Regions from separate parts of the Streptomyces sp. NPDC090022 genome, predicted to be linked through region 1. Evidence: predicted binding sites of a transcription regulator. Region 1 holds the regulator's gene; each other region holds the start of a gene.

Region 1 (6,567 bases):
AACGCCCGGGTGAGCTCGGTACGGACGAACAGGGGGTCCGTCAGCGCCTTCTTGTGCAGCGCGTGCGCCCCGGACTCCGGGCAGGCCAGGAACGCCGTGCCCAGCTGCGCCGCCTCCGCGCCGGCCGCGAGCACCGCCGCGATCTGCGAACCGCGCATCAGGCCGCCGGCCGCGACGATGGGCAGCGCGACCGCCTCCCGCACCTGTGCGACCAGTGCCAGCAGCCCGACGCCCGTCCCGTCGGCCTGCGGGTCGTCGCGGTGGGTGCCCTGGTGACCGCCGGCCTCGATGCCCTGGACGCAGACGGCGGCCGCGCCGGCCGCCTGCGCGGTGCGCGCCTCCTCGACGGAGGTCACGGTCACCACCGTGCACGTACCCGCCGCGCGCAGACCCGCCAGGGCCGCCGGGGTGGGGCAGCCGAAGGTGAACGAGACCACCGGGACCGGGTCTTCGAGGAGGATGGCGAGCTTGGCGTCGTAGCCGTCGTCGCACGTGCCAACGATGTCATCGGCGGCGAGCGAGGTCTCGTACCAGCTGGCCTCGCCCGCGAGCTGCCCGCGGTAGGCCTCGACGGCGGCGGGATCGACGTACGCGGTCTGCGGCAGGAACAGGTTGACGCCGAACGGCCTCCGGGTGAGTCCCCGCAGCCGTTTGACCTCTTGGTACATGCCGTCGGCGGTCTTGTAGCCGCCGGCCAGGAAGCCCAGCGCGCCCGCCTCGCACACGGCGGCGGCGAGCGGCGGGCACGAGGCGCCGCCCGCCATGGGAGCCTGCACGATCGGATACGGGGAAAGACCGTTCAGTGCGGTGGACATGACCGCATCGTGCCATGTCCACCGCACCAGGCCGAATCGTGGCATTCGCCTGGCATAGTCCACGCGGCTCGCCGCCGGCGGCCGTCGGACGCTCGCGCCGGCGGCCGTCGGACGCGTCCGTCAGCGGCCGTTGAACGCGTCCTTCAGCCGGCTGAACAGGCCCTGCTGACCCGGCTGGAACTGGCCCATCGGCCGTTCCTCACCGCGCAGCTTGGCCAGCTGGCGCAGCAGTTCCTCCTGCTGGGCGTCCAGCTTGTTCGGGGTCTGCACCTCGACGTGGACGATCAGGTCGCCGCGACCGCCGCCGCGCAGGTGGGTCACGCCGCGGCCGTGCAGCGGGATGGACTGGCCGGACTGGGTGCTCGGGCGGATGTCCACCTCCTCCATGCCGTCCAACGTCTCCAGCGGGCACTTCGTGCCCAGCGCGGCCGCCGTCATCGGGATGGTCACCGTGCAGTGCAGATCGTCGCCGCGTCGCTGGAACACCGCGTGCGGGAGCTCGTGGATCTCCACGTACAGGTCGCCGGCCGGGCCGCCGCCGGGGCCGACCTCGCCCTCGCCCGCGAGCTGGATCCGGGTGCCGTTCTCGACGCCGGCCGGGATCTTGACGGTGAGGTTGCGGCGGGAGCGGACCCGGCCGTCGCCCGCGCACTCGTGGCACGGGGTCGGGACCACGGTGCCGAAGCCCTGGCACTGCGGGCAGGGGCGCGAGGTCATGACCTGGCCCAGGAAGGACCGGGTCACCTGCGACACCTCACCGCGGCCGCGGCACATGTCACACGTCTGCGCCGAGGTGCCGGGGGCGGCGCCCTCGCCGGAGCAGGTCGTGCACACGGTGGCCGTGTCGACCTGGATCTCCTTGGTGGTGCCGAACGCGGCCTCGTCCAGCTCCAGGTCGAGCCGGATCATCGCGTCCTGGCCGCGCCGGGTGCGCGAGCGCGGGCCGCGCTGGGACGCCGTACCGAAGAACGCGTCCATGATGTCCGAGAAGTTGCCGAAGCCGCCGGCCCCGAAACCGCCCGCGCCGCCACCGCCCGACGAGGACAGCGGGTCGCCGCCGAGGTCGTAGACCTGCTTCTTCTGCGGGTCCGACAGCACCTCGTACGCGGCGTTGATCTCCTTGAAACGCTCCTGCGTCTTGGGATCGGGGTTGACGTCCGGGTGCAGCTCGCGAGCGAGCCGCCGGAAGGCCTTCTTGATCTCGTCCTGCGATGCGTCGCGGCGCACGCCGAGAACGGCGTAGTAGTCCGTGGCCACTTACGACTCCGCCAGGATCTGTCCGACGTAACGTGCCACTGCGCGTACCGCTCCCATCGTTCCGGGGTAGTCCATGCGGGTCGGTCCGACCACGCCGAGTTTGGCGACTGCTTCGCCGCCCGAACCGTAGCCGACCGAGACGACGGACGTGGAGTTCAGTCCCTCGTACGCGTTCTCGTGGCCGATGCGTACGGTCATCCCCGACTCGTTGGCCTCGCCGAGCAGCTTGAGGAGCACGACCTGCTCCTCGAGCGCCTCCAGCACGGGCCGGATGGTCAGGGGGAAATCGTGTCCGAAACGGGTGAGATTGGCGGTGCCGCCGATCATCAGCCGTTCCTCGGTCTCCTCCACCAGCGTCTCCAGCAACGTCGCGAGCACGGTCGACACCGTGCCGCGGTCATCGCTCTCGAACGCCTCGGGGAGGTCCTGCACCAACTGCGGCACGTCCGCGAACCGGCGGCCGACGACGCGGCTGTTGAGCCGGGCCCGCAGATCGGCCAGCGACTGCTCGCCGAACGGCGCCGCGCAGTCCACCATGCGCTGCTCGACCCGGCCGGTGTCCGTGATCAGGACGAGCATCAGACGGGCCGGCGCGAGCGCCAGCAGCTCGACGTGGCGCACGGTGGAGCGGGTCAGCGACGGGTACTGCACGATCGCGACCTGGCGGGTCAGCTGCGCCAGCAGCCGTACGGTGCGGCCGACGACGTCGTCGAGGTCGACCGCCCCGTCCAGGAAGTTGTGGATGGCCCGGCGCTCGGGCGTCGACAGCGGCTTGACGCCCGCCAGCCGGTCGACGAAGAGCCGGTAGCCCTTGTCCGTGGGGATCCGGCCGGCGCTGGTGTGCGGCTGGGCGATGTAGCCCTCGTCCTCCAGCACGGCCATGTCGTTGCGCACGGTGGCGGGCGAGACGCCGAGCTTGTGCCGCTCGGTGAGCGCCTTGGAGCCGACGGGCTCCTCCGTCCCGACGTAGTCCTGGACGATGGCGCGCAGCACTTCGAGTCTGCGTTCGCTGAGCATCGCGCGCACCTCCAGCTCGTTCGGTTCGGTTTCGGCCTGCGTCTGGCACTCGGTGCAGGTGAGTGCCAGAGATCCCCCGGTCAGTGTACGGCGGGCAGGCATACACCTAGCAAGGGCCGCCGCCCATCGCGCCGGTCACGGTAGCGTCGCGGTATGGACGTCGCTTGGGAAGAGGCCGGCTGGGAGCGGATCACCGCGCGGACCGGCCGGCGCCGCCTTCCGGTGTGGGATTGCACGGTGGGACTGGTGGTCGGGGACGAATCGGTCCTGCTGATCGACCCGGGTTCGTCGGTGCGCGAGGGGGCCGTGCTGCGGGCCCAGGCGGAACGGATCACCGGTCGGCGCGTGACCCATATCGCATTTACGCACGGCCATTTCGACCATGTGCTGGGCGGGGCGGCGTTCTCGGGGGCGGAGGTCTTCGGGGCGGTGGGGCTGGACACGCTGCTGCGGCGGGAGCGGGAGGCGCTGCGCGCGGACGCGGTCCGGCACGGCCTGCCGGAGGAGGACGCCACGGAGTCGGCCGACCTGCTGGTCCTGCCCCGCCACTCGGTGTCGGGCGAGTGGACGCTCGACCTGGGCGGCGTACAGGCGCTGCTGGCCAATGTCGGCCCCGGGCACACGCGCCACGACCTGGCGGTGTTCGTGCCCGACACGTCGGAAGTGGTCTTCTGCGGGGACCTGGTGGAGGAGTCGGGCGAACCGATGGCGGGCCCGGACGCGGTGCCGGCGCAGTGGCCGGCGGCCCTGGACCGGCTGCTGGCCCTGGGCGGCGAGGACGCGTTGTACGTGCCCGGTCACGGAGCGGTGGTCTCCGCGGACTTCGTGCGTGCGCAACGCGACACACTGGCCGCGCGTTTCGGCGTGTCACCTTCCTAGGGCGGCGGTTGTCCCTACTGTCGGGCGGATGCGCGAGTACTCACCGGACCTGACCCCGTCGTGGAAGCGTCCCCGGGCGGTGCCCGAGGTGCCGGCCGACCCCGATGTCGTGGTGGAGGAGGCCGGTACGGGCTTCTGCGGGGCGGTGGTGGCCTGCGAGGCCGGCACGGTGACCCTGGAGGACCGCTTCGGCAAGCGCCGGGTCTTCCCGCTGGAGCCGCGGGGCTTCCTGCTGGACGGCGCGGTGGTGACGCTGGTCCGCCCCGCTCCCAGGCCGGCGGGCCCGGCCCGGACGGCCTCCGGCTCGGTGGCGGTGCCCGGGGCGCGGGCGCGCGTGGCCCGGGCGGGCCGGATCTACGTGGAGGGCCGCCACGACGCGGAGCTGGTGGAGAAGGTCTGGGGCGACGACCTGCGCATCGAGGGCGTGGTGGTGGAGTACCTGTCCGGGGTGGACGACCTCCCGGCGATCGTCGCGGACTTCCGCCCGGGCCCGGACGCCCGCCTGGGCATCCTGGTCGACCACCTGGTCCCGGGTTCGAAGGAGTCCCGCCTGGCGGCGTCGGTCGCGGGCCCGGACGTCCTGGTGGTGGGCCACCCGTACGTGGACATCTGGCAGGCGGTGAAACCGTCGTCCCTGGGCCTGGGGTCCTGGCCGGTGATCCCCCCGGGCCAGGACTGGAAGACGGGCATCTGCCGGGCCCTGGGCTGGCCGGAGAACACGGGGGCCGCGTGGCAGCGGATCCTGTCCCACGTGACGTCCTACAAGGACCTGGAACCCACCCTCCTGGGCCCGGTGGAACACCTGATCGACCACGTGACGGCGTGATGAGAAGCCCGCGCGGCGTTTGACCGCACCTACGGGGGTCCGGGGGCTTGCCCCCGGTTACGGAAGGGGCGGGGTCGGGAAAGGCCCCGCGGCCCCGCGGCCCGGTGACCCCGCCGGCCCCAGCGGCCCCGCGGCCCAGCGACCCCGCGCCCCCGTCAGTCGACCAGGTCCCGCACGACCGCGTCCGCCAGCAACCGCCCCCGCAGGGTCAGCACGGCCCGCCCCTCGGCGTACGGCGCCGCCTCCAGCAGCCCGTCCGCCAGCGCCCGCCGGGACGCCGCGAGCCCCGCAGGCGCGAGCAGCGCCAGCGGCACCCCCTCCACCAGCCGCAGCTCCAGCAGGATCCGCTCCACCCGCCGGTCCTCGTCCGAGAGCCGCTCCCGCCCCGCCCCCGGCGAGCGCCCGCCGGCCAGCGCCGCGGCGTACGCACCGGGGTGCTTCACGTTCCACCACCGCACGCCGCCGACATGGCTGTGCGCGCCCGGTCCCGCCCCCCACCAGTCGGCGCCGCGCCAGTACAGCTCGTTGTGCAGGCAGCGGCCCGCCCCGGACGTCGCCCAGTTCGACACCTCGTACCACTGGTACCCGGCGTCCGCCAGCACGGAGTCCGCGATCAGGTAGCGGTCGGCGTGCACGTCGTCGTCCGTCATGGGGACCTCGCCCCGGCGGATCCGCCGTGCCAGCTGCGTGCCCTCCTCCACGATCAGCGCGTACGCCGACACGTGGTCGGGGCCCGCGCCGATCGCCGCGTCGAGCGAGGCGCGCCAGTCGTCGTCGGACTCTCCCGGCGTGCCGTAGATCAGGTCGAGGTTGACGTGCTCGAAGCCCGCCGCCCGCGCCTCCCCCACGCACGCCTCCGGGCGGCCGGGGGTGTGGGTGCGGTCGAGCACCTTCAGCACGTGCTGCCGGGCGCTCTGCATGCCGAACGAGATCCGGTTGAAGCCGCCGGCCCGCAGCTCCTCCAGGTACGCCGGACCGACCGACTCCGGATTCGCCTCGGTGGTGATCTCCGCGTCCTCGGCCAGCCCGAATTCCGCGCGCAGCGCGGCGAGCATCCGCACCAGGTCGGCGGCGGGCAGCAGGGTGGGCGTGCCGCCGCCGACGAAGACGGTGCGTACCGGCCGGGGGTCGTCGCCCAGGACCTTGCGGGCGAGGCGGATCTCGTCGATCAGGGTGTCGGCGTAGTTCTCGCGGGAGGCGAGCACGCCACCGGTGCCCCGCAGCTCGGTGGCCGTGTAGGTGTTGAAGTCGCAGTACCCGCAGCGCGTCGCGCAGTAGGGAACGTGCAGGTAGAAGCCGAGCGGACGGCTCCCCGCGCCCACGAGGGCGGACGACGGCAGAAAGCCGTCCTCGGGCATGGGTTCACCGTCGGGCAGTGCGGAAGGCATGCGCCCATTGTCCCGCACCGCCCGACCGTGGTGGACGCGTCGAACGTCACGCCTCGCGGGTGCCCTCGTACATCTCCTCGATCAGGGCCTTGAACTCGCGCTCGACGACGGGCCGCTTCAGCTTCAGGCTGGGGGTGAGGTCACCGTGCTCGACGTCGAGGTCGCGCGGGAGCAGTCGGAACTTCTTGATCGTCTGCCAGCGCTGGAGTCCCTCGTTGAGGGTCTGGACGTAGGTCTCGATCAGGCGGGTGGTCTCGGGGGCGGCCACGACCTGGGCGTACGTCCTGCCCTCCAGGCCGTGCTCGGCGGCCCAGCCCAGGATCGCGGGGCCGTCGAGGGCGATCAGCGCGGAGCAGAAGTTCCGGTCGGCGCCGTGCACGACGAT
Region 2 (6,567 bases), on a different contig from region 1:
CCGGCATGGGCACCGACAACATCCCCAACTGGATGTGGCTGGACGCCGACAAGCTGGTCGCCGCAGCCCTCGCCGACCTCGGGCGGGGCCGGACGGTCTCGATCCCGGACCCGCGGTACAAGGCGCTGATGGGCGTCGTGAAGCTGACGCCGCGCGGCCTGTTGGGCGGGGTGTCGTCCCGCACGGGGCGGAAGTACGGCCCCCAGTAGCGGACATTCCGGAATAAACTGGGCACGTCCCATCCATCCGGGAGGACCACCATGACATTCGTACAGATAATCGATTACAAGACTCGCCGGTACGACGACCTGTCCGACCTCATGGACCGGTACGTCGCCCAGAGCCAGGGCCGCAGGACCGTCGTCCACAGCCTGATCGGAAAGGACCGCGACGACGCGGACCACTACGTCGACGTCGTCGAGTTCCCGTCGTACGAAGACGCCATGCGCAACTCCGGTCTCCCGGAGACGGACAAGATGTTCCAGGAGATGATGGCCCTCTGCGACGGGATGCCGAAGTTCACCAACCTGGACGTGGTCCGGGACGAGCAGCTCAACAAGCACCTGGTGAACCGGATGTTCGAGGACGTCATCATGAACGGCAACATGGCCGCCCTCGAGGAGTGCGTCGCGACGAACTACATCGACCACGACGCCAGCAAGGTGGAGTCCACCGTCATCGGGCGGGAGAGCCTGCGCTCCGACGTCGAGGGCTGGCGCGGCGGCTTCGACATGACCTTCGAGCCGATGGCGCAGATCGCCGAGGGCGACTTCGTCACCACGGTGTGGAAGTGGCACGGCAAGCACACGGGCCAGTTCATGGGGGCGGCCCCGACCGGCAAGACGTACGAGATGTCGGGCACCACCACGTTCCGCTGCGAGAACGGTGAGATCACCGAGGGCTGGTGGCACTACAACATCGGTGAGCTGCAACGCCAGATGGGCATCTCCGGCTCGCCGTACGAGTCGTGATCCGGCCCGTACGACACGGGAAGGCCCCGTTCCGCAGCTGCGGAACGGGGCCTTCCGAACGCCGTGGGCGATCCGTGGCGCTACGGGTCAGTGGCTGTGACCGTGGCCGTGACCGTGGGCGTCGGCCTCCTCCTCGGCCGGCTTCTCGACGACCAGGGTCTCGGTCGTGAGCAGCAGGGAGGCGATGGAGGCGGCGTTCTCCAGGGCGGAGCGGGTGACCTTCACCGGGTCGATGACGCCGGCCTTGACCAGGTCGCCGTACTCGCCGGTGGCGGCGTTGAAGCCCTGGCCCTTGTCGAGCTCGGCGACCTTCGAGGTGATGACGTAGCCCTCGAGGCCGGCGTTCTCGGCGATCCAGCGCAGCGGCTCGACGACGGCGCGGCGGACGACCGCGACACCGGTGGCCTCGTCGCCCTCCTTGCCGAGGTTGCCCTCGAGCACCTTGGCGGCGTGGACCAGAGCGGAGCCACCACCGGAGACGATGCCCTCCTCGACCGCGGCGCGGGTCGCGGAGATGGCGTCCTCCAGACGGTGCTTCTTCTCCTTCAGCTCCACCTCGGTGGCGGCGCCGACCTTGATCACGCACACGCCGCCGGCGAGCTTCGCGAGGCGCTCCTGGAGCTTCTCGCGGTCCCAGTCGGAGTCCGTGGCCTCGATCTCGGCCTTGATCTGGTTGACGCGGCCGAGGACGTCCTCGGAGGAGCCGGCGCCGTCCACGATCGTGGTGTCGTCCTTGGAGACGGTCACGCGGCGGGCGGTGCCCAGCACGTCCAGACCGGCCTGGTCGAGCTTGAGGCCGACCTCCTCGGAGATGACGGTGGCACCGGTGAGGGTGGCCATGTCCTGGAGCATCGCCTTGCGACGGTCACCGAAGCCCGGGGCCTTGACGGCGACCGCGTTGAAGGTGCCGCGGATCTTGTTGACGACGAGGGTGGAGAGCGCCTCGCCCTCGACGTCCTCGGCGATGATCAGCAGCGGCTTGGAGCCACCCGCCTGAATGACCTTCTCCAGCAGCGGCAGGAGGTCCTGGATGGAGGAGATCTTGCCCTGGTTGATCAGGATGTACGGGTCGTCGAGGACGGCCTCCATACGCTCCTGGTCGGAGACCATGTACGGGGAGAGGTAGCCCTTGTCGAAGGCCATGCCCTCGGTGAACTCCAGCTCCAGGCCGAAGGCGTTGGACTCCTCGACGGTGATGACACCGTCCTTGCCGACCTTGTCCATCGCCTCGGCGATGAGCTCGCCGACCTGCTGGTCCTGCGCGGAGAGCGCGGCCACGGCGGCGATGTCGGACTTGTCCTCGATCGGGCGGGCCGTCGCGAGGAGCTCGTCGGACACGGCCTTGACCGCGGCGTCGATGCCCTTCTTCAGGGAGGCCGGGGAGGCGCCGGCGGCGACGTTGCGCAGGCCCTCGCGGACCAGCGCCTGGGCCAGCACGGTGGCGGTGGTGGTGCCGTCACCCGCGATGTCGTTGGTCTTGGTCGCCACCTCCTTCACGAGCTGGGCGCCCAGGTTCTCGTACGGGTCGTCGATCTCGACCTCACGGGCGATCGTGACACCGTCGTTGGTGATGGTGGGCGCACCGAACTTCTTGTCGATGACGACGTTGCGGCCCTTGGGGCCGATCGTCACCTTGACCGTGTCGGCAAGCTTGTTGACGCCGCGCTCGAGGGCGCGACGGGCGTCCTCGTCGAACTTCAGGATCTTCGCCATGGGAGCGGTTCAGCCCTCTCGGAAACTCGGGTTCAACGAACCGCGCCCCTCGCCGCCCGGCAATCAGCGGGGTGACCAGGGGCGCAGCTCAAAAGCAAAACTTCAGAGGTGATTACTTCTCGACGATCGCGAGCACGTCGCGAGCCGAGAGGACGAGGTACTCCTCGCCGCTGTACTTCACCTCGGTGCCGCCGTACTTGCTGTACAGCACGATGTCGCCGACCTGGACGTCCAGCGGGAGACGCTGGCCGTCCTCGAAGCGACCCGGGCCCACGGCGAGGACGACGCCCTCCTGGGGCTTCTCCTTCGCGGTGTCCGGGATGACCAGGCCGGAAGCCGTGGTCTGCTCGGCGTCGAGCGGCTGGACCACGATGCGGTCCTCGAGCGGCTTGATGGCAACCTTGGAGCTGGCGGTCGTCACGATCCGACCTCCCCCTTCGGAGATCTCACGGGGTTAACTGTCTGAGTGTGGCGACCAGGTCGATCCGTCGTCGCGGGTGCCGGACCTGCCCGTCGCTGTGTTGGCACTCACCAGCGGCGAGTGCCAGGCCCGAGACTATTCCGGTGATTAGCACTCGGTCAAGCGGAGTGCCAATTCACGCCCGGTCGCGTCTGAAGCATGCTGCCGGGCGGGGTGTTGGACGCCGATAAGTTCCCGATCATGGACAGCTCACGCAGCGGCGGGTGAGGGCCCGCGACAGCGGGCCAATGGGTGATTGCGGCGGGTATGTGACAGTTGAGCGGTGCGCATCCTCGTGGTCGAAGACGAAGAAGGCCTCGCCGAGTCCCTCCGGCGGGGCCTGTCGGCGCAGGGCCACTGGGTCGAGACCGCGTACGACGGCCACCGCGGCCTGGAGCTCGCGCTCAGCGGCGGCCCCTACGACGCCGTCCTGCTGGACGTGATGCTCCCCGGCCCCGGGGGGCACGAGATCTGCCGCCGGATGCGCGCCCACGGAGACCCCACCCCGGTCCTGATGCTCACCGCCAAGGACGGCGAGCACGACGAGGCCGACGGCCTGGACTCCGGCGCCGACGACTACCTGACGAAACCTTTCTCCTTCGTGGTGCTCGGCGCCCGGCTGCGCGCGCTCGCCCGCCGCGCCGGCACCGCCGCCCGGCCGAGCACGCTCCAGGCCGGCGACCTCACCCTGGACCCCGGCGCCCGGCGCTGCCGCCGCGGCGAGCGGGACATCGAGCTCACCGCCCGCGAGGTGGGCGTGCTCGCCTGCCTGATGGAGCAGCCGGGCCGGGCGGTCGCCAAGCGGGACATCCTCGACGAGGTGTGGGACTCCCCCGACGCCATCGACCCCAACATCGTCGAGGTCTACGTCTCCTCGCTGCGCAGGAAGATCGACACCCCCTTCGGCCGCCGGTCCATCGTCACCGTGCACGGCGCCGGCTACCGGCTGGCCCCGGACGGCGGGTGACGGCGGTGGCGAGCACCCTGCGCGCGCGGGCGGCGGTCGCCGGCGCCCTCGCCATGACGGCCGTCCTGGCCGCCGGGGGGCTCTGGCTGCACACCCTGCTGCGCGCCAACCTGCTGGAGAACACGGGCGGCCGAACCGAACTCGCCGCCCGCAAGGTCGCCGCGCAGATCGACGGGCGCACCCTGCCGCCGGACGGCCGGCTGCCCGCGCCGGAGGGCGGGGTCGACCTGGTCCTCGTACGCGACGCGCGGGGCAGGACGGTGGCGACGAGCGGGGCCGTGAACGAAGACGGGAGCGGGAACGGGAGCGGGAGCGGCGACAGGTACGGGGACGGGTCGGGCGGGTCGGCGCTGCCGGAGCCGGCGGGCGGCGACGCGCGCTCGGCCGTGCTGCCGCCGGCCCGCCCCGGCGGCGAGCGGCGCCTGGTGGTGGCCGTGGCGGCGCCGGGCCCGCCGCAGGCCCACGATCCGCACACCGTGTACGCCATGACGGTGCTCGGTGACGTCGACGACGCCACCCGTGCCGTCGCGGTCGGCCTGCTCGCCGGCGCGCCCCCGCTGATCGCCTTCGCGGCGGTACTGGCGTGGTGGGTGACCGGGCAGGCGCTGCGCCCGGTCACCGCGATCCGTACCGCGCTGGCGGCGGTCACCGCCAGCGCGCTGGACCGGCGGGTTCCCGACCCGGGCGGCGCCGACGAGATCGCCCGGCTCGCCCGGACCGTCAACGCGACCCTCGACCGGCTGGAGGCCGCCGACGCCCGCCAGCGCCGGTTCACCGCGGACGCCTCGCACGAGCTGCGCAACCCGCTGGCCACCGTCCGCTCCCGGCTGGAGGTGGCCCTGGACCGCCCCGACCGCGCCTCGGTCGCGGCCGCGCTCGCCGACACCGAGCGGCTCCAGCGGATCGCGGCCGACCTGCTGCTCCTGGCCCGCCTCGACGGCCGGCCGGCGCCGCCGCGCGCCGAGCCGGTCGACCTCGCGCTGCTGGCCGCCGAGGACGCGGCGCGGCGGCGGGCGCCGCGGGTGCGGCTGCGCGTGGCGGCGCCCGCGCCGGTCCCGGCCGCCGGGGATCCGGCCGGGCTGGAGCGGGCGCTGGCGAACCTGGTCGACAACGCCCTGCGGCACGCCCGTACCGAGGTCGCCGTCCGGGCGTACGCGCAGCCGGGGCGGGCGGTGCTCGTGGTCACGGACGACGGCCCCGGGATCCCGGCAGCCGACCGCGACCGGGTCTTCGAGCGGTTCGTACGGCTGGACGCCGACCGCGGCCGCGCGAGCGGCGGCACCGGGCTGGGCCTGGCGATCGCCCGCGAGATCGCGCGGGCGCACGGGGGCGAGGTGACGGCGCAGGCGGCGGGGGCGGCCGAGGGCGGCGGCGCCCGCTTCGTCCTGCACCTGCCGGTGGCGCAGGACGGCGGAAAGGCATCCCCCTGAGAATCCTGAAGGGGCCTTCAGGATCTTCAGGTTTCCCTCAGCGGCCGCGGCCCAGCATCGACTGCCATGAGCGCGCACCGGAGGAAGACGACGAGCAACCGGCGCCGGCCCCGGTCCGGGCGGCGGTCCGCACCGCCGACCAGGCGGCAGCGGCTCGGCCGCACGCTGCTGGCCACGGGTTGTGTGCTGACCGTACTCGTGGGCGGCACCGCCTGGTACGTGTACGACGACCTGGCCTCCAGCATCGGCAGCTCCAAGGCGCTGCGCGGCGGCGAGAAGTCGCGGCACGGCGACCTCAACATCCTGCTGATGGGGCTGGACAGCCGCCGCGACCAGAACGGCGAGCCGCTGCCCGAGGAGGTCCTGGACAAGCTGCACGCCGGCAGCTCCGACATCGGCGGCTACAACACCAACACGCTGATCCTGCTCCACGTACCCGGCGACGGCGGCAAGGCGCGGGCGTTCTCGGTGCCGCGCGACGACTTCGTGGAGCTGAAGGGCGTCCCCGGCTTCTCCGGCAAGGACAAGATCAAGAAGGCGTACGGGCTGGCGAAGGCGCGGCGCGAGCAGGAGCTGTCCGCGCGCGGCGTCGAGGACAAGCGCGAGCTGGAGCGGGAGGGGCGGGAGGCGGGCCGCAAGGCGGAGATCGAGACCGTTCGCTCCTTCCTCGGCGTGCCGATCGACCACTTCGCCGAGCTGAACCTGGCCGGTTTCTACCACCTGGCCGACGCGCTGGGCGGCGTACCGGTGTGCCTGAACAAGCCGGTGAAGGACAAGAACTCGGGCGCCGACTTCCCGGCCGGGCGGCAGACGCTCGACGGGCAGCAGTCGCTGGCGTTCGTGCGGCAGCGGGTCGGGCTGGAGATGGGGGACCTGGACCGGACGAAGCGGCAGCAGGCGTTCCTGGCGGGGGCGACGTACAAGCTGAACCAGGCCGGGACCTTCACCGATCCGGTCAAGCTGCTGCGGCTGATCGACGCGGCGAAGCAGGACGTGGTGACGGACGAGGGGTGGGACCTGCTGTCG
Region 3 (6,567 bases), on a different contig from region 1:
TGCTGCCCGTCCCCGCCGACGTGGCCGGCAAGCCCAGCCTGAACCCCGGCTTCACCAAGCTCGTCGACGCCGAGAACCTGGCCAAGGAGCTCGGCGTCACCGGCAAGCTCTACGTCAAGGACGACTCCGGCAACCCGACGCACTCCTTCAAGGACCGTGTCGTGGCCATCGCCGTCGAGGCCGCCCGCGCCTTCGGCTTCACCACCCTGTCCTGCTCCTCCACCGGCAACCTGGCCGGCGCCGTCGGCGCCGCCGCCGCCCGCGCCGGTTTCCGCTCCTGCGTGTTCATCCCGCACGACCTGGAGCAGGGCAAGGTCGTCATGGCCGGGGTCTACGGCGGTGACCTGGTCGGCATCGAGGGCAACTACGACGACGTCAACCGCTTCTGCTCCGAGCTCATCGGCGACCCGCTGGGCGAGGGCTGGGGCTTCGTCAACGTCAACCTGCGGCCGTACTACGGCGAGGGCTCCAAGACCCTCGCGTACGAGATCTGCGAGCAGCTCGGCTGGCGGCTGCCCGACCAGATCGTCGTCCCGATCGCGTCCGGCTCGCAGCTGACGAAGATCGACAAGGGGCTGCAGGAGCTCATCAAGCTGGGCCTGGTCGAGGACAAGCCGTACAAGATCTTCGGCGCCCAGGCCGAGGGCTGCTCCCCGGTGTCCACTGCCTTCAAGGCCGGCCAGGACGTGGTCCGCCCGCAGAAGCCGAACACCATCGCCAAGTCGCTGGCCATCGGCAACCCGGCCGACGGCCCCTACGTCCTGGACATCGCGCGCCGCACCGGCGGCTTCGTCGAGGACGTCACCGACGAGCAGGTGGTCGAGGCCATCAAGATCCTCGCGCGGGCCGAGGGCATCTTCGCGGAGACCGCCGGCGGAGTGACCGTCGGCGTGACGAAGAAGCTCATCGAGAACGGTGTCCTGGACCCGTCGTTGACCACCGTGATCCTGAACACCGGTGACGGCCTCAAGACCCTGGAGGCGGTCGCCGCCGACAGCGGCCAGACCGCCACCATCCGCCCGAGCCTGGACGCGTTCCGCGCCGCCGGCCTGGCCTGATCCCCCTCTCCTCTCTCTCCTGCACCACGGAAAGGCGGTAGCGCCATGAGCGTCAACGTCCGTATCCCCACCATCCTGCGCACGTACACCGGCGGCCGGGCCGAGGTCCCCGCCGAGGGCACGACCCTGGCCGAGGTCATCGAGTCCCTGGAGAAGAACCACCCGGGCATCGCCGCGCGCGTCCTGGACGACCAGGGCAAACTGCGCCGGTTCGTGAATGTCTACGTCAACGACGACGACGTGCGCTTCGAGGGCGGTCTGCAGACGGCGACGCCGGACGGCGCGGGCGTTTCGATCATCCCCGCGGTGGCCGGCGGCTGCTGACACGCGCAAGCATCTGAATTGCCCCTTCCGCAAAAGCGGAGGGGGCAATTCTGCTTGCTTGGGCGCGGTAGAGTTGGGGAAGTCCCACGCCCTGTTCTTGCCCGCCGCATATGGCGGCGCCGCGGCATGGTCGACATTGGGTCAATGTGCGCGCGCGGTATGGGGCTTTGGCGCGATATGCCGGGTCCGAGTTGCCCTGGAATATGCCAACTTTTCACTGGATTTCAGCGTATCCGCGTGTCCAGAATTCTCGTCGGAATGACCTGTTGCAGACAGCACTGGTGCAGATACATTCAGCCGCGGTCGAGGCGTTCCGGCGCAAGTTCTGACCCGGGACCGCGAAGTGCGGTCCTGCGCAAGGGCCAGTAATAGGGGAGTTAGGCATGGCTCAGGGCACCGTCAAGTGGTTCAACGCGGAGAAGGGCTACGGCTTCATCGCGGTCGACGGTGGTGCGGATGTGTTCGTCCACTACAGCGCGATCCAGATGGACGGGTACCGCACCCTTGAAGAGGGTCAGCGGGTCGAGTTCGAGATCTCGCAGGGCCAGAAGGGTCCGCAGGCGGACATGGTCAAGCTCGCCATCGGCTAGTCCCGGCGCGATCGACCACCACCGGCAACGTACGAGGGGCCCGCATCCCGGAGGGGGGTGCGGGCCCTTCGCATGCCCGGGCACCGCCGGGGCGGCCGGGTCCGTTTCCCGGGAGCCGCTTGCACTCGAGGGGGGCGAGTGCTAATCATTGGCGTTAGCACTCTCCGGGGGAGAGTGATAAAGACGAGGACCGGGTCGGTGAGGCCCGCAGGCCCGGCGGGAAGGAACCGCGGGGCAGGCAGGCCGTCCGTCGCGGGCGCCACACGGTCCGAAGGCAATCCTTCCCCAAGCTCTCAACTGCGTTCGAGCAGGGGAGACCCCATCCGTCCGGGAGGACCACTTCACATGGCCAAGATCATCGCGTTCGACGAGGAGGCCCGGCGCGGTCTCGAGCGCGGCATGAACCAGCTCGCCGACGCCGTCAAGGTCACCCTTGGCCCCAAGGGCCGCAACGTCGTCCTTGAGAAGAAGTGGGGCGCCCCCACGATCACCAACGATGGTGTGTCCATCGCCAAGGAGATCGAGCTGGAGGACCCGTACGAGAAGATCGGCGCCGAGCTGGTCAAGGAAGTCGCCAAGAAGACGGACGACGTCGCCGGTGACGGTACGACCACCGCGACCGTCCTGGCCCAGGCGCTCGTCCGCGAGGGCCTGCGCAACGTGGCCGCCGGCGCCAACCCGATGGCTCTGAAGCGCGGCATCGAGAAGGCCGTCGAGGCCGTCTCCGGCGCCCTGCTGGAGCAGGCGAAGGATGTCGAGACCAAGGAGCAGATCGCTTCCACGGCCTCCATCTCCGCCGCCGACACCCAGATCGGCGAGCTCATCGCCGAGGCCATGGACAAGGTCGGCAAGGAAGGCGTCATCACCGTCGAGGAGTCCCAGACCTTCGGTCTGGAGCTGGAGCTCACCGAGGGCATGCGCTTCGACAAGGGCTACATCTCGGCGTACTTCGCCACCGACATGGAGCGTATGGAGGCGTCGCTCGACGACCCGTACATCCTGATCGTCAACTCCAAGGTCAGCAACGTGAAGGACCTCCTTCCGCTGCTGGAGAAGGTCATGCAGTCCGGCAAGCCGCTGCTGATCATCGCCGAGGACGTCGAGGGCGAGGCCCTGTCGACCCTGGTCGTCAACAAGATCCGCGGCACCTTCAAGTCCGTCGCCGTCAAGGCCCCGGGCTTCGGCGACCGCCGCAAGGCCATGCTGGGCGACATCGCCATCCTCACCGGTGGCACGGTCATCTCCGAGGAGGTCGGCCTCAAGCTCGAGAACGCGGGCCTGGACCTGCTCGGCCGCGCTCGCAAGGTCGTCATCACCAAGGACGAGACCACGATCGTCGACGGTGCCGGTGACAGCGACCAGGTTCAGGGCCGCGTCAACCAGATCCGCGCCGAGATCGAGAACTCCGACTCGGACTACGACCGCGAGAAGCTCCAGGAGCGCCTGGCGAAGCTCGCCGGTGGCGTCGCCGTCATCAAGGCCGGTGCCGCGACCGAGGTCGAGCTCAAGGAGCGCAAGCACCGCATCGAGGACGCCGTGCGCAACGCGAAGGCGGCCGTCGAGGAGGGCATCGTCGCCGGTGGTGGCGTGGCCCTGCTCCAGGCCTCCGCGGTCTTCGAGAAGCTGGAGCTCTCGGGTGACGAGGCGACCGGCGCCAACGCCGTGAAGCTCGCCCTGGAGGCCCCGCTCAAGCAGATCGCCGTCAACGGTGGTCTCGAGGGCGGCGTCGTCGTGGAGAAGGTCCGCAACCTGACCGTGGGCTGGGGCCTGAACGCCGCGACCGGCGAGTACGTGGACATGATCGCCGAGGGCATCATCGACCCGGCGAAGGTCACGCGCTCCGCGCTGCAGAACGCCGCGTCGATCGCCGCGCTCTTCCTCACCACCGAGGCCGTCATCGCCGACAAGCCGGAGAAGGCCGCGGCCGGTGCTCCGGGCGGCATGCCGGGCGGTGACATGGACTTCTGATCGGCCCCGCGCTGATCGGCTGTTCTCCGACCGAGGGCGGCACTCCCCATCAGGGGGGTGCCGCCCTCGGGCGCGTTCGCCGGGCGCTAGAAGCCGGAGGTGTCGATGTCGAAGCCGAACGGCTCCGGCACGCCGAGCGGCTTGCCGAAGGGCACCGTCTTGCGCGACTGGTACCCGTGCGGCGAAGGATCGGCGAAGCAGGTGATCTCCGAGCCCTGCATGTCGACGACCAGGTGGACAGGGACGAGCGAGCCGTAGACGTCGAGCTTCTCGGTCCAGTCCGCGTCCCTGGTGGAGATGGACGTGAACTCGGCCACCAGGGAGAGCGCGGCCCCGTCCAGATGCCGCCCGTCACCTTCGAAGTTGGCCTTCTCGACCACATAGAGATCGGGGCCGTAGGCGCGCCCGGCTGCGGGGAACTCGAAGAGGAACGGACCGATGTCCGCGACGTGCCCCTCGGGGGCGTGGGCCTGGAGCTGCTCGCGCAGCGCCGTCATGGGCAGGTAGTAACGCCGCATGGACCACGGTGACACGATGATCTTCCCCCGGATGAGCTCGGCCTTGAAGCCGTCTGGCGTATCCATCTCCTCGACCGTGCGCAGGAGCGTCTCGAACGTCGGCGGTGCCGCCTGCTCTATCGGTGTGGGCCGTTCGATCATGATCGCCACCGTTGTCCTCCGCGTGAACGTGCTGTGCGTGAACCCGTGCTCACTCCAGGCTGGCCGCGCGGGGGCGGCCGTGCCCGGGTGCCGAGACGGACCGCCCCTCGATCGGGTCGGTTTGGTTGACTGGACGGCATGGGTGATCTCTTCGTCAAGATCTGCGGGCTCCGGACCGACGCGGACGTCGACGCCGCCGTCGCCGCCGGGGCCGACGCCGTCGGGTTCGTCTTCGCGCCCGGCAGTCCGCGTACGGTCGACGCCGCCACCGGGCGGCGGCTGGCCGCGCGGGTGCCGGCGCACGTGCTGACGGTCGGGGTGTTCCGCGGGCAGCCGGTCGACGAGGTGCGGCGGTTCGCCGAGGAGAGCGGCGTACGGGGCGTGCAGCTGCACGGGGACGAGGGCCCGGAGTACTACCGGGCGCTGCGCACCGAGGGCCGGACCCTGCTGCGGGCCACCGCCGAACACGTCCGGCGCTGCGGCGAGTACGGCGAGGACCTGCTGCTGCTCGACGCCCCCGACCCCGGCTCCGGCAAGCCGTGGAACTGGGGCTCCGCCGACTTCACCGCCCCCGAGGGCCGCTGGCTGCTCGCCGGTGGGCTGACCCCGGTCAACGTCCGCGAGGCCGTCGCCGTGACCGGCGCGTGGGGTGTGGACGTGTCCAGCGGGGTGGAGAGCGCGCGCGGGGTGAAGTCCCCGGACCTGATCCGCGCGTTCGTCGAGGCCGCCCGCGGCTAGCGGCCCGGTGGCGTCCGGGCCGGCCCCGTCAGGCCCGCGCGTACGGGCCCTCGGTCGCCATCGTGTTCTGCATCGCCGTCAGCCTGCGGACGAAGAGGACGGCGAGCACGCCGGCGACCATGGTGACCAGGTCGGCGGCGATGCCGAGCCGTCCCGCCGGGAGCAGCTCGTCCACGGTGTCGGCCGACATGTAGATCCTGCTGAAGACACGCCCCAGGATCGCCCCCAGGACCCAGAACGCCCACCAGGACATCAGCAGGGCGACGGGCGCCGGGCGGTCGGAGCCGTCGGGGCCGCGCTGGGTGCTGGCCCGCCAGGTCTGCAGGGCGATCCGGCAGGGCATGACCAGGTTCGCCACGGGGACGAACCAGGCGCCGATGGCCCAGCCGCGGCCCAGGGTGAAGCCGTCGGGGCGGAAGATGCCGCCGTTGCTCCGTACGCGGTGGAACCAGATGATGAAGACGACGATCGTGGGCAGCACCGTCAGCAGCTGGAGCAGTCCGGCGAGGATGGTGAGCGCGGGGGACAGGCCGAGTTCGAGGTCGTCGAAGTGGACGTCCCCCGAGAACCCCCGCAGCCACGCCTGCTCGTACGCGCCGGCGCCCGCGGAGAAGAGGTGTACCGCGGTCGCGGCGCCGAGCAGCCAGGTCAGGGCCGTCGCGAGGCCCTGCGGGGAACGCAGCACGTCGTGGGGGGCCGGCGCAACCATGTGGACGGGCCCGCCGGGGTAGGGATGGCCCTGCTGGGGGACCTGGTACGGGGCCGGTCCGGGCTGCGGGAACGGCTGCGCGGGCGGCGGTGAGCCGGGCGGGCTGAAGGACATGACGGGTGGACCCCCACGGGAACGGATGACAGGCGGAAGGCCACCGCCGGGCGGGCGGGGGCCCGGAGAAGATATGCCGGTCCCGGTCCCGGAGTCCAGACGGTTTCCGCTGGTCAGAGCGTCAGAGCGTCAGAGCGTCAGGGCGGCTAGGAGGCGAAGTCCTTCAGGGCCTCGGTGTTCAGGGTGATCCCGACGGGGGCGGGGTCCGGTAGCGGGCTGTAGGGGTCAGAGCTTGAAGAGGACGCCGCGCCAGGTCCAGCCGGCGGCGAGGACGGCGTCGCGCAGCGGCAGCCGCATGTCCGAGGAGCGCCAGCAGGACGTCTGGACCAGGCGGCGGCGGCCGTCGGGGCCGCGTTCGACCGTCCACTCCTTGGAGACCGTACGGACCGGGCCCCGGGTCCACTTGG

What was found. Region 1 encodes HrcA, which represses chaperone genes, less so after heat shock. Its sites were predicted from a motif close to TTNGCACTCNGNNNNNCNGAGTGCNAA; they were not measured.
Region 2: groES (co-chaperone GroES) is a predicted target of HrcA. The motif match lies at 3,253-3,279, and genes of this name have one in related genera.
Region 3: groL (chaperonin GroEL) is a predicted target of HrcA. The motif match lies at 2,127-2,153, and genes of this name have one in related genera.

The regions. Positions count from the first base shown of each region.
Region 1 is NZ_JBIVFN010000005.1:154,424-160,990, reverse strand. It holds gene ACIPXB_RS13695 (nitronate monooxygenase) at 1-815, opposite strand, end outside; gene dnaJ (molecular chaperone DnaJ) at 936-2,072, opposite strand; gene hrcA (heat-inducible transcriptional repressor HrcA) at 2,073-3,089, opposite strand; gene ACIPXB_RS13680 (MBL fold metallo-hydrolase) at 3,243-3,968, shown strand; gene ACIPXB_RS13675 (DUF3097 domain-containing protein) at 3,997-4,794, shown strand; gene hemW (radical SAM family heme chaperone HemW) at 4,950-6,182, opposite strand; gene ACIPXB_RS13665 (AMP-dependent synthetase/ligase) at 6,229-6,567, opposite strand, start outside.
Region 2 is NZ_JBIVFN010000012.1:171,414-177,980, reverse strand. It holds gene ACIPXB_RS22170 (SDR family NAD(P)-dependent oxidoreductase) at 1-209, shown strand, start outside; gene ACIPXB_RS22165 (ester cyclase) at 261-971, shown strand; gene groL (chaperonin GroEL) at 1,059-2,684, opposite strand; gene groES (co-chaperone GroES) at 2,797-3,105, opposite strand; gene ACIPXB_RS22150 (response regulator transcription factor) at 3,428-4,111, shown strand; gene ACIPXB_RS22145 (sensor histidine kinase) at 4,117-5,541, shown strand; gene ACIPXB_RS22140 (LCP family protein) at 5,608-6,567, shown strand, end outside.
Region 3 is NZ_JBIVFN010000017.1:49,124-55,690, reverse strand. It holds gene thrC (threonine synthase) at 1-1,058, shown strand, start outside; gene ACIPXB_RS25865 (MoaD/ThiS family protein) at 1,104-1,382, shown strand; gene ACIPXB_RS25860 (cold-shock protein) at 1,766-1,972, shown strand; gene groL (chaperonin GroEL) at 2,318-3,940, shown strand; gene ACIPXB_RS25850 (Uma2 family endonuclease) at 4,027-4,599, opposite strand; gene ACIPXB_RS25845 (phosphoribosylanthranilate isomerase) at 4,738-5,337, shown strand; gene ACIPXB_RS25840 (DUF4328 domain-containing protein) at 5,366-6,160, opposite strand; gene ACIPXB_RS25835 (hypothetical protein) at 6,386-6,567, opposite strand, start outside.